Regions from separate parts of the Neobacillus canaveralius genome, predicted to be linked through region 1. Evidence: riboswitches for the same ligand, from Rfam matches in the RefSeq annotation. Region 1 holds a riboswitch; each other region holds the start of a gene.
What was found. Region 1 has a riboswitch for cyclic di-AMP ahead of ABC255_RS18275 (APC family permease). Riboswitches for the same ligand answer to the same signal wherever they lie in the genome.

Region 1 (5,136 bases):
TGAGAATACTACCATTTTATAGGATTTTTTGTTTGGGGTGATTCTCATGGCGATGTTGGAGTTGGATGGTGTTAGCTTATATTTTTCTGTTAAGGGTGAAGGCACACCGATTGTTTTTATCCATCCACCGTTATTAACAAATGAAAATTTTAGATATCAACGTGCTGTATTATCACATGCTTATAAAGTAATAACGTTTGATATTAGAGGACATGGAAGAAGCCAGTATTCTCCCAGACCAATAACTTATCACTTAATTACCGAAGATATAACTCGGTTATTAGATCATTTAGGAATAAATAAAGCCTTCCTTTGCGGCTATTCAACAGGTTCCTCTCTGGCATTAGAGTTTTTGTTAAATTATCCGGACAGAGCCTTAGGTGCTATACTAGTCAGTGGAATGTCTGAATCTAGTGATTTTTATTTGCGCCAAAGAATTTCTTTAGCTGTGAAACTCGCAATGCCAACTGCTTTTCCGATTCTTGCTAAAGCGATTACTTACGGTAATGCTGATTCTAACGAGACATTTAAAACATTGTACGATGCAGCAGTAAAAGGTGACATCAGAAATATTAAAGAATATTTTCAATATAGCTTAAATTATAATTGTACAGATCAGCTAAAACATATTAATTATCCAATATTATTGGTTTATGGGAAGAAAGACAAATCTTTTTATCGGTATGCGAGTCTCCTAAAAGAAAAATTGCCATGCAGTGATTTAAACTTCATTGATAACGAAAAACATCAAATTCCTACAAAAGCTTCTGCTGAATTAAATCGATTGATTGCACATTTTGTAGAGGGACATAATAATAATTTTTTTTAAAAATTCAGGAAATTAAGAATATATTTCTTGGGAAAGCGCAAGAATAGACATTTCTGGCAGTTATTTGTCAAAAAATGTTGTTGTTTTCACATTGGAAGGAACTATCATAACTTTAAATTTTAATGCTTTTCAGAAAATAAGAGGGATAAGAATGAAAATTGTTGTACTTTCAGATACACATCTACCAAAACGGAAAAATGGATTGCCTGATAGGTTATTAGAAGAATTAAAGGATGCCGAATTGATCATCCATGCGGGTGACTGGCTGACGATAGATGTTTATCACCAGCTGCGGGCGTATGGAAGAGTTGAGGGTGTTTATGGGAACGTGGATCATGAAGATATAATCGGATTACTATCTTCAAAAAAGATAGTAGAAGCAGGCGGTTTTAGATTTGGCATTACACATGGACACGGGAAGGGAAAAACAACAGAAAAACGTGCCATTGTAGAATTTGAGGGAGAGAACGTAGACTGTATTATCTATGGACATTCTCATATTCCTGTAAAGAGGTATGAAGGAAATCTATTAATTTTTAACCCAGGTTCGCCAACCGACAAAAGAAGACAAAAGTTGTTTTCCTTTGGGGTACTCACCTTAAGTGATAAAATAACAGCAGAACATATTTTTTTTAATGAAGAGTAGCAACGGTTGGAAGGAGAGGAACCAATGGAAAAAGGAGTTATCGTTTATACGACAAACGACTGTATTGAGTGCACAATGGTCAAAAAAGTACTTACTGAGGAAGGCATTCCTTATGAGGTTAGAGATATATCAATAAACGCCGAATACCAACAAGAAGTAGAGAAATACGGCTTTCTAGGCGTTCCGGTAACGGTGTTAGGAAATAAAGCAGTAAAGGGTTTTACGAATGAATTAAAGGAAATTATCGAAACAGCAAAAAAGAGCTAATGTCCTAGTTAGCTCTTTTCGCTATATTAAAATCCTGCTAGTTTTCTACCATAAAGCATATTGGTTTTAAGAATCCCATAGTATAGATCCGGATCTCCAGCTACTAACGCAATATCGTGTGAGGGGTTGCAGTGATCAATCTCTGAAATCCAGATATCACCTAATTCTCCAACCGTAATATCAACAGCTGCATTTGCCAAATGCACGCCGGTACCTTCTAATTCATTTACAATATCAATCGCTATTTGGTTCAATTCTTCATAAGTTAAGGAAGCGTGTAAATCGCTTTGCTGTAAGAAATCTTTTACGATCTCTTTTTCAAATTTGACTAAAGGCATTAATTTACCATCGTTCTTTACTGATTGGTCGCCTCTCGTAAATGAGCCCATTACCTGCCATTGCCCTGAGTGGTTTTTGACCGTAATAAACCTTACAGTAATCGTTCGATAACCGGTTACATCTATGGATTCTTGGATGATATATTCTCCATCTTTAAAATATTTACTAAAGATAGAATAAGCCTGATCTCGATTATTAAATCGATAATTCTTTGATTCCATATTTGTTAAATTTGTTATCAAGAGAGAGTTTGAATCTTTTAATAATACTCTATAGGCATGCCGATTGGCGCTGTTTAGAGGCTTCACCGTTAAATTAGGAAATTTCTTTAAAAAGTAGTATAAATCTTGAGGTGAACCATAAAGATTGGTATCGGGAAGATAACATTTTACCCCGATTGAGCTTGCCAATTTCTTGTGGATACTCCATCGATTTAGAAAGAAATCATTAAAAACCACATTGCCAATGATGGATTTAAAATGCTGTATCCATGCGGTGCTGACAGAAGAAGTCATCACAAAAATAGAGGATGGATATGGGTAGGTTCCTTCTTCCCATTGTTTTGTTCGAGGATTATAAAGATAGCCTTTGACGAGATGGTTGACTTTATCAACTTGGTCAAGAGAAAAGACAAGTATGGCACCCTTAATTTCATGATAAAGTAAAACATAATCACGTAGATGATCGAGATATTTCTTAATCGAGCTTTGATAATATCCTGCAAGTAAACCAATAAAGGGTCCAATTTGTATTTCATTGCCATTCTGCATGATTTCAAGACTGCAATGCTGTGGTATATTCAGCATGTCCAAAATATCTTCAGATAGGCTTGCCCCATTTAGAGGCAGTTCATCAGAAATGTCTACAATAGATTGATAGGTCTTTGCACCAAATCTGATTTTTCTAGCCGTAATTTGAGTTATTCCCATAGATTCTGCTAACTTGGGATGCAACGTTAAAATCCCACTGTTAGTGGTGTTTCTTGATAGCAGAATAACATTTTCCATTCTTATTCCCCCCAACCATAATACTGGATAAGTTATTATATGTACCAATAACAAAGATTGTCTTAAAAATGGGGGGGATTCTAACAATTTGGACATGTGTACCATTGTTATTGTGAAATATGTTTGATGGCTAATCGTCTTCCTTATAATTTTTTTTATCTTCGTTTTGATCAACAGGGCGGCCGTATTGCTCATTGATTTCATTAGCCAATTCATCTAAAAATTCATCTGTCAAAAGCGGCTTTTTCTTTTTAGACATATATATTTCTCCAATCTATATTTTTTTAAAAAATTTTGATTTACATTTGAGAAACACAGGAGTATGATAATCACAGTTTCATATTTCTAAATCGCTGAGACCAAATTGGTGCGGGGGACCCATTCATATGGATAGTATATCCAAGGGGTGAATCCTTTAAAAGGTAGGGCTACTCAATGGCCCGAATCCGACAGCTAACCTCGTAAGCGTTAATGAGAAGGAAGGTGGAGCTTGTTAGGCAGTTAATTCATGTCTGCAGGTCTATTTAACTTTGACTTGCAGGCATTTTTTTGTGCTTTTTAAGCAAGATAAGAACAGAGAAAAAATATCTTTATAGAAATCACGGTGGTGCAGATACATGGTATCTTCAATTAAAAGATTATTAATTGGCAGACCTTTAAAGTCAACAGAATTAGGGGAACAAAAGCTCAATAAAACAAAAGCGCTGGCAATCCTATCATCTGACGCATTATCATCGGTTGCGTATGGGCCAGAACAAATCCTAATTGTCCTCGTAACAATAGGTGCAGCTGCATTTTGGTATTCACTTCCGATTGCAATCGGTGTATTAGTTTTATTAGCAGCATTAATTTTATCTTATCGACAAATTATTTTTGCCTACCCGCATGGTGGAGGAGCGTATGTAGTATCAAAAGAAAATTTAGGTATCAATTATGGGTTAATATCGGGTGGGTCATTACTTGTTGACTATATTTTAACAGTAGCTGTTAGTGTATCTGCTGGAACCGATGCCTTAACATCCGCCTTTCCAGCACTGCATGACCATAATGTGGGTATTGCGATTATTTTTGTCATATTTATTACTACTTTAAACTTAAGAGGTGTAACGGAGTCTGCTTCTATTTTAGCATATCCTGTCTATTTATTCGTGCTCGCTTTATTTATTTTAATTGGTGTGGGACTCTTTAATATTTTTACAGGTCAGGTTCCAGCAGAATTGCATACACCAGTTGGAACTCCTATTGCAGGGATATCATTATTTCTTCTTTTAAGGGCATTTGCATCAGGTAGTTCTGCTCTTACAGGAGTTGAGGCGATATCAAATGCGATTCCAAACTTTAAAGATCCAGCTCCAAATAATGCTGCTAAAACTTTGGCGGCAATGGGAGGATTACTGGCGGTTTTATTTTCGGGAATTGTATTGTTAGCCTATTACTATGGTATTACTCCGAATGAAAAGGTTACCGTGGTTTCTCAAATTGCGGAGCAGACATTTGGACGAAACTTTATGTATTTCTTTATTCAAGGCACAACTGCTTTAATCTTAATTCTTGCTGCAAATACAGGTTATACAGCTTTTCCATTGCTGGCAGTCAATCTTGCAAATGATAAATTTATACCTAGAATGTTTAAAATCAGAGGTGACCGATTAGGGTACTCAAATGGTATTATTACATTAGGTTTAGCTTCAATCTTATTAATTATCTTTTTCAAAGGACAAACGGAGCACTTAATACCACTTTATGCGGTTGGGGTCTTCATTCCGTTTACCTTGTCCCAAACGGGGATGATGTTAAAATGGCTTCGTGAGAAGCCTCAGGGCTGGGTATCTAAGCTTATCATTAATACGATGGGTGCTATTATCTGCTTTGTTGTTACGATCATGTTCTTTTTAACAAAGTTTGCGCAGGTGTGGCCAGTTTTGGTGTTCTTACCTGTAATAGTTTATATTTTTTACCGAATTAGAAAGCATTATGAAGCAGTGGGAGAGCAGCTAAGATTAAATTGTGAGGACCCTGCAGTTCCAATTGAAGGGAACGTAATTATT
Region 2 (5,136 bases), 1.4 Mb from region 1:
ACAGTCTCTAATCCAGTTAAAAGCAGCTTTAGCTGTTCTTTTTCTCTCGCTAAAATTTTCTCTACCCCCATTTGTTCCTTTAACTTTATACATAAAGCCGTACGAATTGCTTGAAGAATACCAGGTGTCCCTCCATCCTCCCGAAGCTCGATGTCCTTAATGTATTGGTGTCCACCCCAGGGATTAGTCCACGTAACCGTTCCACCCCCTGGATGGTCCGGTACTTTATTCGTATAAATCCTTTTATCAAAAAGCAAGACACCGCTCGTACCAGGTCCGCCTAAAAATTTATGCGGTGAAAAGAGAATAGCGTCGAGTTTTTCCATCGGATCTTTCGGGTGCATATCAATCCTCACATAAGGTGCAGAGGCGGCAAAATCTACAAAACAAAGTCCCCCGTGCTTATGCATGATTTTCGCCAGCTGATGATATGGGGTTTGTATTCCTGTAACGTTCGAGCATGCTGTAAATGAACCTATTTTGACTGCTCTATCTCGATATTGGGACAGGAGCTGCTCAAGATGATTTATATCTACATTTCCTCTCGAGTCCGGTCTGATAATCTCAACGTCTGCTAAGGTCTCCAGCCATGAAGTGTGGTTGGAATGGTGCTCCATATGTGTGAGAAAAACTACTGGCCTATTTCTCTCAGCAGGTTTTATTTTGTCTTTCCATTGCTCTGGTACCCTAATTCCCAATAATCTCTGTAGTTTATTCATTACCGATGTCATCCCAAAACCGTCAAGAATGAGGACGTCATTCTCATCGGCATTTACATGTTCCTTAATAATTCTTCTTGATTGATTATAAATTCCTGTCATCATTAGACTCGTAATATTCGATTCCGTATGCGTATTGGCCATAAACGGGCCAAATACTTCTGAAACTTTTTGTTCAATTGGTCGAAATAATCTTCCACTTGCCGTCCAATCCGCATAAATTATCGGTTTCTTTCCAAACGTTGAGTCAAATTGCTGATCAATGCCGATGATCCCAGACCGAAACTTATTAAAATAATCCTCAAGATTTTCCGGCAGATGATACAACTTGCTTCCGATCCTTGCAGTAATCATATTTCAGCACCTCTCATAAAATCCTGCTAATTACTATATGCAAAATTCTTTTACTTGCCGATGATTTGCAAATAATGATAAAAAAAGCCTGATCCCAATGGACCAGACTTATTGCTTATTTATTAGTTTGTATTCTTTGATGATTCCTTACGATTTACTTCATCGATTTTTTGAACAAACATGTGAAATACTCGCTGCTTTTCTTCTAAATCTTTTATATATTCCTTTAATTGATTATAACTTTCCTCAAACGGTTTATGATACCTTTGGCGTATACTTTCAATAATTTCCTCATTCACTGTCGATTGAATGACTTGCTTGGTAATCCCGTATTTATAAGAGTATACCTTTAATTCTTGTGCCACTTCATCATACTCTTTATCAATTTCGTCAAGGACTACTGAAATATCATCCTTCCACTCTTCTAGTGATTTCTGTAAATAAGATTTAACCATGGTTTCTTCCATTATTGCACCCGCCCTAATAAAGTCTTGATAACTTTATTATACCGGTGATAGTTTACATATAAATTTCTAGCAGTTTACAATGCTATATCAATAAATAGGATAAACTTCCGATTTACATAGTTTAATAGATGAATTAAGAAACAACACCAATCATAATTGGGACATTTTGAGTAATATTATTTGCATTCCCCAGATCAATATTGATCATTAAAGAATATTGAAAGGTGTTCTGATTTTGTTTAATTTCGTCTGGAACATCGATAAAGAACGTAATCTTTCCAGTCTGGTTTGGACTGCACTCAAGAGAACAGAAAACAGAATGACTATTTAAGGTTTCTTCTACAAATGCCTTCGAATCAACCCCTACGAGGTCAATGTCATACCTTTTGATTTTATTTTTTAATAGCCCGCCTGTAATCTCAATGGTTCCATTGATAATACTCCCAGCTTCGTAAACCTGTTTATCCAGATGTACCATAGTTTTAGGCAAGCCGATTTTCAGTTTTGTTAAATAATCTTTTAATGTCATCTTCATCTTCACCTGTTCCCTAAAAATAGGCATAATAAAAGACCCTCCATTTTAGCAAGCTGCTTAGTATGTTTCAAAAAAACAAAAAAGCCCCTGTACTTGGCGGTCTCTTGACCTCCTTCGCTTTAGCCGACGAAGTTAGCTGACGGGTAGGATGGCGAAAGATAATTCTCATCCCTTCTACAAGGTAGAATAAACCCCAAATAGATTGGTTCCTCCGTACCCATAATGATGGGTTTTGGCCGAAATATTTAATTCATATTGATTATGTCGATAATTTTATCCTCAACCTGATTGATTGTAAAGAGTGATTTTCACTTAAATTAACCGTCTTAGCTCCAATTTTTATAAAAAACAATGATTTTTCTATTGTTTGCTCATGAATCATCGGTATCTTTCGCTTATCTACCTTTTGTCCAAAGAACCGCCATAATTCCTTTATTTCAATATCCTAGCGAACTCTTCTAGAGTGGTAGAATACTTTACATATATTCGTGGTAAATAATATCGCTCGTTTTTAATTCCTTTACTTGTGTAGTGTTCTGGCGTTGTCGTTAATCCAAACGAATAATACTTTTTCGTTTCGGAAGCAACACGTTCATTAAAGCTTCCATATGGATACGCTAGCGCAATCACTGGTTTTCCGGTTATATTCTTAATTTTTTCTTTCGAGTCTCTTAATTCATATTGGAGATTTTCTGACTTTGTCAAATCGGAATGTGTAGCCGTATGGGACTGAACGGAAATCAAACCAGACTCAGCCATCACCTTTAAATCAGTTGGGGATAAGCGATTTGAATTTCCAATAAAATCAGAAATAACAAAAAAGGTTGCTGTTGGTTTAAATTTATCATCCTTTAGTTTTTGGAGTATCTCGTACGCATTTCGATTATTTTTATAGCCATCATCAAATGTAATAAAAATAGGTTTGTTCACTTTACCTATATCGTCCCAACGTTCAAATGTTAATAATGTATATCCTTTATTTTTCAAATAAACCATTTGCTTTTCGAAATTCTCGGGGGTAACAAATAACTCCTTTGCGCCTTTCCCATTATATTCTTCTATTGAATGATATATTAAGATTGGAACCTTTTGCTGTGCGAGAATATGCTCTGGAAGGCTAATTAACAGCAGAATTACAATCATAGCTCTTAACATATACAGTAGACTCCTTTTTGTCGATGTTATCTGGATTATTATTCCCACTAAGATATTTTATCTCCCAGTTATTAATGTTAAACTAAGAAAACATACTTCATAAAGGAGCAGTTCAATGTCTGAGTATAAAGTTTTATTTTTAGATATAGATGGAACGATCATCAAATCCGATGATTCCATCGATGAAACTACAATCAAAGCGATTCGACAGGTTCAAGAAAAAGGAATAGAGGTTTTTTTAGCGACAGGCAGACCATTACACGAAATTAGAGACCTTGCAAATGAGTTAAAGGTAAATTCGCTTATCGGTTATAATGGTGCTTTTGCCATTTATCAAGGAAAAGACCTTTTCCAGGAACCGATGAAGAAGGAAAGTGTTAAACAATTTATAGACATAGCGAAAAGAAATCAACATGAACTTGTTTTGTATACGAAGGACCAAAATTTATTCACTGACTTAGAAGCAGATTGTGTGAAAGAATTTATCGTCAAGTTCCACTTACATAAAAACGAGTTATACTCACCGGTAAGCGATTATGATGTTTTGGGAATGACCTTGATAAACGTAGAATCAAAGGATACAGCTTTATATAAAATGGAAGATAAAATTCATTTATCACAAGTAAACCTTGAAGGAATGCGTCATTGCTATGATGTAATTAGAGACAAAGTAAATAAAGGAATTGCAGTCCAATATGTACTTAAGCATCTCGGCCTCTCAAAGGAAAATGCTATTGCTTTTGGAGACGGCTTGAATGATAAAGAAATGCTGATGAACGTTGGTGAAGGATTTGCAATGGGAAATGGACATCCTGACCTATTTCAATATGCTAAGCATAAAACCACAACCGTAAATAATTCAGGGATATATAATGGATTGAAAAATCTAGGGATTATTGAGTAACAAAAAGCTGTGCACTGTGCACAGCTTTTTTTGCATGAATTTGTTGGTATTTCGTGATATACGTCTTGTTTTGAAAGCTTTTGTCACCCTGCAGGAAAATGGGGGGTTTCATAGAGAATTTACTATCTAAAGCTGTTTTACCGTAAATTAGATAGAGGGGATTTGAATATTATGAAGACTTTCACATTAAAGGAAGTTTCCAAAAAAATAAATGTAAAACCTGCTACTCTCAAGAAATGGGAAGAGGACCTTGAAGAATATTTGGAAATTCCTCGAACGAAACAAGGAGCAAGAATTTATTCACAAGTAGAAATAGATTTACTTTTGGAAATTAAGCAAATGTTCGAAAACAAACTAAGCACGTCAAAGATATTACATATATTGCGTGGAGGTACCGATAAAGAGGATGAAGTGTCTGAACCTGAAGCGATTGTAACTTCTGAACATATAGAAGAAATTTCAGAGCCAGAAGATGATATTTCTGAACATTCTGCACAGGAATTGGCAATTGTTTCTCATGAAGGTACACCACTATCAGATGAAGAGATTGCCATAAAAAATGCCGATGACTTTTTTGGTGCAATGGATACCTATAAACAAAACTTTTTAAATGAAGTGAAAGAAGAAATCAGAAATGTACTCCGAAAAGAAGTGGTGGATGAAGTCAAAAAGGAAATTGCAAATGGAGCTGACTACACTGTAAATACTCTCTCGGAATCAATAAACCAATCGACAGCTTCTACAAAAGCTGAGCTTGAAGAACTTTCAGATCACTTAGAAAAATCGGCAGAACAGACGACTGAAAGGCTTCTTTATTTATCAAAAAGTATTGTAAATGCCTCTCACGAAACTTCAGAAGAGATTTATACACTTTCGAAACAGTTATCTCAATCAACTGAAGACCTGGCCCATTATGTAGATATTACAAACTCGGAAATCTTTAATCTTTCGGAAGCAATTGAAATCGACCGTTTAGAGCGTGGAAAGGAACGGGACCAATTC
Region 3 (5,136 bases), 630 kb from region 1:
CAGCATACAGGAAACTGGGCTGGTAAGACTGTTTCACTCGCACAGGGGAATGTTCAGTATAAAGATAAAACGTTTAATTTGATCGATCTACCAGGTACCTATTCGCTTTTTTCCAATTCAAGTGACGAAGAGGTGGCACGAAATTATATTGTTTTCGAAAAGCCTGATGTTACTGTTGTTGTACTGGATGCGACATCCTTAGAGAGAAACTTTAATTTAGCCTTACAGGTGCTGGAAATGACAAAAAATGTAATTATATGTATTAACTTAATCGATGTGGCAGAAAAACAAGGGATTAACATTAATGAGCGGATTTTAACAAATCGATTAGGCGTTCCGGTGATTAAAATTTCAGCACGAAACAAAAAAGGGTTCGCTATGCTGCTCGATACAATTGATCGAATCGTGACCGGGGCAATAGAATGTCAACCGGTCCAAACGACCTACCCTGATGATATTGAAGAACAAATAAAGAAAATAGAACCAAAAGTTTCTGAACTTATTGGAAATCAGTTGTCTGCACGTTGGGTTTCGTTAAGACTGTTGGATGGTGATGAAAAGTTACTGAATGAGATTAACCAGCGCTTTGGACAAAAGGAGAGAGCTTAAATGAGTATTCAACAGCTTTATACAGAAGCACAGCAGCTTTCAACAGCCAAGCTGAGAGATGATATTGTCCAACAGCTCTATGACCGAAGTCATCGCCTTTGTGCTGAGGGCATTAAGTATACAAAGTCCAAAAGAGACACTAGGACTGAAAAGCTAGATGCGATATTTACCTCACCGATTTTTGGATTTCCGATTATGCTCACGATGTTGGGCGTATTGTTTTATTTGACGATTGCTGGGGCAAATATACCGTCCTCGATGTTAGCAGAGTTCTTTGGTTCGTTGGAGAAATATTTAACTGCATTTTTTACCTTTATTCAAGCACCTGACTGGGTTCATGGCATTCTTGTTCTCGGGTTATACCGTGGTACTACGTGGGTTATTAGCGTCATGCTGCCTCCGATGGCAATCTTTTTTCCAACCTTCGCACTCTTAGAGAATTATGGTTATCTTCCACGTGTTGCTTTTAATATGGACCGCCTGTTTAAAAGGGTAGGTGCTCACGGTAAGCAATCCTTAACGATGGCGATGGGTTTTGGCTGTAATGCAGCAGCGGTGATTTCTACAAGGATTATCGAATCGCCCAGAGAACGAATGCTGGCGATATTGACCAATAATTTTGTTCCATGTAATGGGCGTTGGGGAACGTTAATTGTATTAGCTTCGTTATTTATGGCTGCAAATTTTACAGGCGGACTTAAATCACTCGTCACTACCGGAGTGATTGTTGGGATTGTTATGTTTGGTATCATTGTCACCTTTTTTGTCTCCTGGGTGCTATCAAAGACAGCATTAAAAGGAATTCCAACCCACTACACTTTAGAACTTCCGCCATACAGGAAACCCAAAATTTTTGATACGGTGGTTCGCTCATCGCTAACAAGATCATGGTCGGTATTAATGCGTGCGGTGAAAGTTGCAGCACCGGCGGCGATTTTAACCTGGGTGTTTGCAAACATTTTTATTGGTGATACCAGTATTCTGATGTATGCAGTTGAATTCTTAGATCCATTTGGGAAATTACTGGGTCTTGATGGTTATATTATGATGGCGTTTATTTTAGGCTTGCCAGCTAATGAAATCGTCCTTCCAATTCTGTTAATGGGTTATTTATCAACAGGATCCTTAACAGAGGTGGATAGCTTGGTTGATTTAAAGCAAATCTTCCTCGACCATGGGTGGACGTGGCTGACAGCGCTAAACATGATGTTGTTCTCGCTGCTTCATTATCCGTGCGGAACGACGCTTCTAAATATTTATAAAGAAACAAAAAGTAAAAAATGGACGTTCTTGGCCTTTTTGATTCCAACGGTAATTGCGATTCTTGTTCCACTAATTATTACCCAAATAGTAAGATACTTTGGTTGGCTTTAAGGTGAAAGACACCACTTTGTGTTAGATAAGGTGGTGTCTTTTTTGTTGGTTTGATTTTTCTATGTCATAATAATTAAGAAGGAGGAGGGAAAAATTATGCGTTTAGAAGGTAAGAAGGTAGTCAGTCTTGTCCATCATGATTTTGAAGATCTAGAGCTATGGTATCCAATACTCAGATTAAGAGAAGAGGGAGCCGTCGTTCACTTAGCAGGTGAAAAGGCTGAGGAGGAGTACATAGGAAAATATGGTGTGCCGGCTAAATCGGATTACTCCTATAGTGATATTAAAGGGGAAGAATACGATGCGATTTTGGTTCCAGGTGGATGGGCACCTGATAAGATTCGCCGCTTTCCTGAAGTTCTTTTACTGCTTCAGCATTTCGAAGAAAACAAAAAGCCGATTGGACAGATCTGCCATGCTGGCTGGGTTTTAATATCCGCAAAAATCTTGCAGGGTAAGAAGGTAACTAGTACACCTGGGATTAAGGATGATATGGAGAATGCCGGTGCAACTTGGTATGATGAACCAGTAGTAGTTGATGGGCACCTCGTCTCAAGCAGACGTCCGCCTGATTTACCGGACTATTTGCGTGAGTTTATAAAAGTTATTGAGGAAAAATAAGTTATTTGCAAGCATTAATTCCAATCTTTTTAGAGATACTTATTGAATGAAATGCTTATTCTTTTATGAGAGGGAGATGTAACGTGGCAAATATTGAAGTTGGAGAAGTTTTTACAATTAGTGATGAAACAGATCAGGAGCAGGAAGTAGAAGTACTTGCTTCCATCAATATAGAAGGTACCAATTATGTGGCGGTAGGATTTGTTGAAGATATTAAAGAGGAAACTGAAGAAGACATTGATATTTTCTTTCTAAAGGTTGACGAGGATGGAGACCTGACTGCAATCGAGAGCGATGAGGAATTTGATAAAATTTCTGCAGCATTTGATGAGATCATGGATGAGGACGAGGAATAGGAATAGTATTCAGAAAAGCTGGCAGCTGCCAGCTTTTTTATCGTTTAGGAAATAATAAAATTCAAAGACATTTTGATAACTGTTCTGTAAAATGCTTAGAATAGTTTATTATGCAAAATATTTTGGCACAGGCAAAAAATCTTTGCGCAAATTGCTAATAAATAATAATAAAACGTATATTTCGTACGGGAAATCAAGTTGGCATAGTTATTGCATTAAAGTATAACAAGATATATAAAGTTTCTATCGTGCTAATGGTGAAAATTGGTTAATTAAATAAGCTAATGAAAGGAGAAAAACTCCATTACATCATTCTTATCAAAACTTGAAAAGACTGGTTTGCTTTATTTTGAATGTTCAGAAGGTTCAGTCTCGACAAGCAAAACTTATATATTAAGGGAGGGATATTAATGTGGATCATTACGGTGTATTCAGAAAAAAATATTCAAATGTTTGAGTTTGATAACCAAGAAGAAGCAAGAGCAACTTACAACAGTATTAAAGGGTGTAAAGTTATTAGTCAAGTAATTTACTATAATGATTTTGATATAGTAGAATTACAATATTAATCCAGTTTTGTTAATGTATTGAAGAAATAACAGTGTTTTTTTCGAGTATAAGTATTCATAAATTTTTTAAAAATAATTTTACTTTTATTAAAATAATAACTATTATAATATTAAAAATAGTTTCAAATTTCTATATCGCTGAAACCGTTTAGGCACGGGGGAACCATATGGATGAAATAAATCCAAGGGGTGAATCCTTTTAAAGGTAGGGCTACTCAAGAGGTCCGAATCCGACAGCTAACCTCGTAAGCGTTTATGAGAAGGAAGGTGGAACTTGTGACACACTATTTAAGTGTCTACAAGTCTATTTACCATGACTTGTAGACACTTTTTTTACTTTAATAGATTTTTTTATTTTGTAACCGCTTTAATTAAAATAAAGAAAGGACTGAAGAGAATGTTACAAGAGCGTGAAATTGAAAGATTCCAGCAATCTGTAGAGCAGCAAAAAGAACAGACATTAAAACGTGAGTTGAAATCACGTCATCTATCGATGATAGCAATAGGAGGAGCAATTGGTACTGGATTATTCCTTAGCAGCGGTGCTGCTATAAGCAGTGCTGGACCCGGGGGAGCATTACTGGCTTATGCTTTAGTTGGCGCAATGGTCTTTTTTGTAATGACAAGCTTAGGAGAAATGGCTGCCTTTATGCCTACAAGTGGTGCGTTTAGTACCTATGGAACTAAATTTGTTGATCCTGCATTTGGTTTTGCGATTGGATGGACGTATTGGTTTAGCTGGGCAATGACTATTGCAGCTGAGTTAGCTGCCTCTACAATGATTATGAAATTCTGGTTTCCTGATAGTCCATCCTTGGTTTGGAGTGCTTCATTCTTAGCACTAATTTTCCTATTAAATTATTTGTCTGTTAAAGGGTATGGAGAAGGGGAATATTGGCTTTCTTTAATTAAAGTTTCAGCAATCGTAATCTTTATTATTGTTGGCTTATTGATGATTTTCGGCATTATGGGAGGAGAAGCAGTAGGTTTTAAAAACTTTACAATGGACAAAGCTCCTTTTTCAGGAGGAATTTTAAGTGTTTTTGTAGTTTTTATTGCAGCGGGTTTTTCTTTCCAAGGTACGGAAATTGTGGGAGTTACGGCGGGAGAAAGTGAGGATCCAGCCAAAAATGTACCAATGGCGATTAAAAGCGTTTTCTGGAGAATCCTAATTTTTTATATTTTGGCGATTGCTGTGATTGGACTTCTTATTCCATATACCAATCCGAATTTACAAAATGATAATGTGATGGTAAGTCCATTTACCCTCATTTTTGAAAAGGCGGGGATTGCCTTTGCGGCTTCTCTTATGAATGCTGTAATTTTAACTGCGGTATTATCAGCTGGTAATTCCAGCCTATATGCTTCAACTCGTATGTTGTATTCAATGGCGAAAGCAGGACAAGCCCCACGGATTTTTGGAAAACTTAACAATCGTGGAGTTCCAGTTGCAGGTATTATTCTAACCTGTGCTATAGGTGCGCTTGCCTTTTTGGCTTCCTTTTTCGGTGATGGTATGGTCTATATTTGGTTAATGAATGCCATTAGTATAACTGGATTTATCTTTTGGCTCGGTATTTCCATCAGTCATTATCGGTTCCGAAAAG

Region 2: another riboswitch for cyclic di-AMP. It lies ahead of ABC255_RS11375 (sporulation protein); the one in region 1 lies ahead of ABC255_RS18275 (APC family permease).
Region 3: another riboswitch for cyclic di-AMP. It lies ahead of ABC255_RS15075 (amino acid permease); the one in region 1 lies ahead of ABC255_RS18275 (APC family permease).

What each region holds. Positions count from the first base shown of each region.
Region 1 covers NZ_JBDFLL010000001.1:3,639,957-3,645,092, reverse strand. The annotation lists gene ABC255_RS18300 (alpha/beta fold hydrolase) at 47-829, shown strand; gene ABC255_RS18295 (metallophosphoesterase family protein) at 981-1,475, shown strand; gene ABC255_RS18290 (glutaredoxin family protein) at 1,500-1,742, shown strand; gene ABC255_RS18285 (YheC/YheD family protein) at 1,769-3,088, opposite strand; gene ABC255_RS18280 (bacitracin ABC transporter ATP-binding protein) at 3,219-3,347, opposite strand; cyclic di-AMP (ydaO/yuaA leader) riboswitch at 3,430-3,571, shown strand; gene ABC255_RS18275 (APC family permease) at 3,706-5,136, shown strand, end outside.
Region 2 covers NZ_JBDFLL010000001.1:2,213,529-2,218,664, reverse strand. The annotation lists gene ABC255_RS11385 (aminotransferase class V-fold PLP-dependent enzyme) at 1-1,073, opposite strand, end outside; gene ABC255_RS11380 (hypothetical protein) at 1,196-1,540, opposite strand; gene ABC255_RS11375 (sporulation protein) at 1,674-2,102, opposite strand; cyclic di-AMP (ydaO/yuaA leader) riboswitch at 2,182-2,323, opposite strand; gene ABC255_RS11370 (polysaccharide deacetylase family protein) at 2,508-3,236, opposite strand; gene ABC255_RS11365 (HAD family hydrolase) at 3,346-4,134, shown strand; gene ABC255_RS11360 (MerR family transcriptional regulator) at 4,306-5,136, shown strand, end outside.
Region 3 covers NZ_JBDFLL010000001.1:3,007,835-3,012,970, forward strand. The annotation lists gene ABC255_RS15050 (FeoB small GTPase domain-containing protein) at 1-609, shown strand, start outside; gene ABC255_RS15055 (nucleoside recognition domain-containing protein) at 610-1,983, shown strand; gene ABC255_RS15060 (type 1 glutamine amidotransferase domain-containing protein) at 2,080-2,604, shown strand; gene ABC255_RS15065 (DUF1292 domain-containing protein) at 2,688-2,960, shown strand; gene ABC255_RS15070 (hypothetical protein) at 3,371-3,529, shown strand; cyclic di-AMP (ydaO/yuaA leader) riboswitch at 3,656-3,796, shown strand; gene ABC255_RS15075 (amino acid permease) at 3,927-5,136, shown strand, end outside.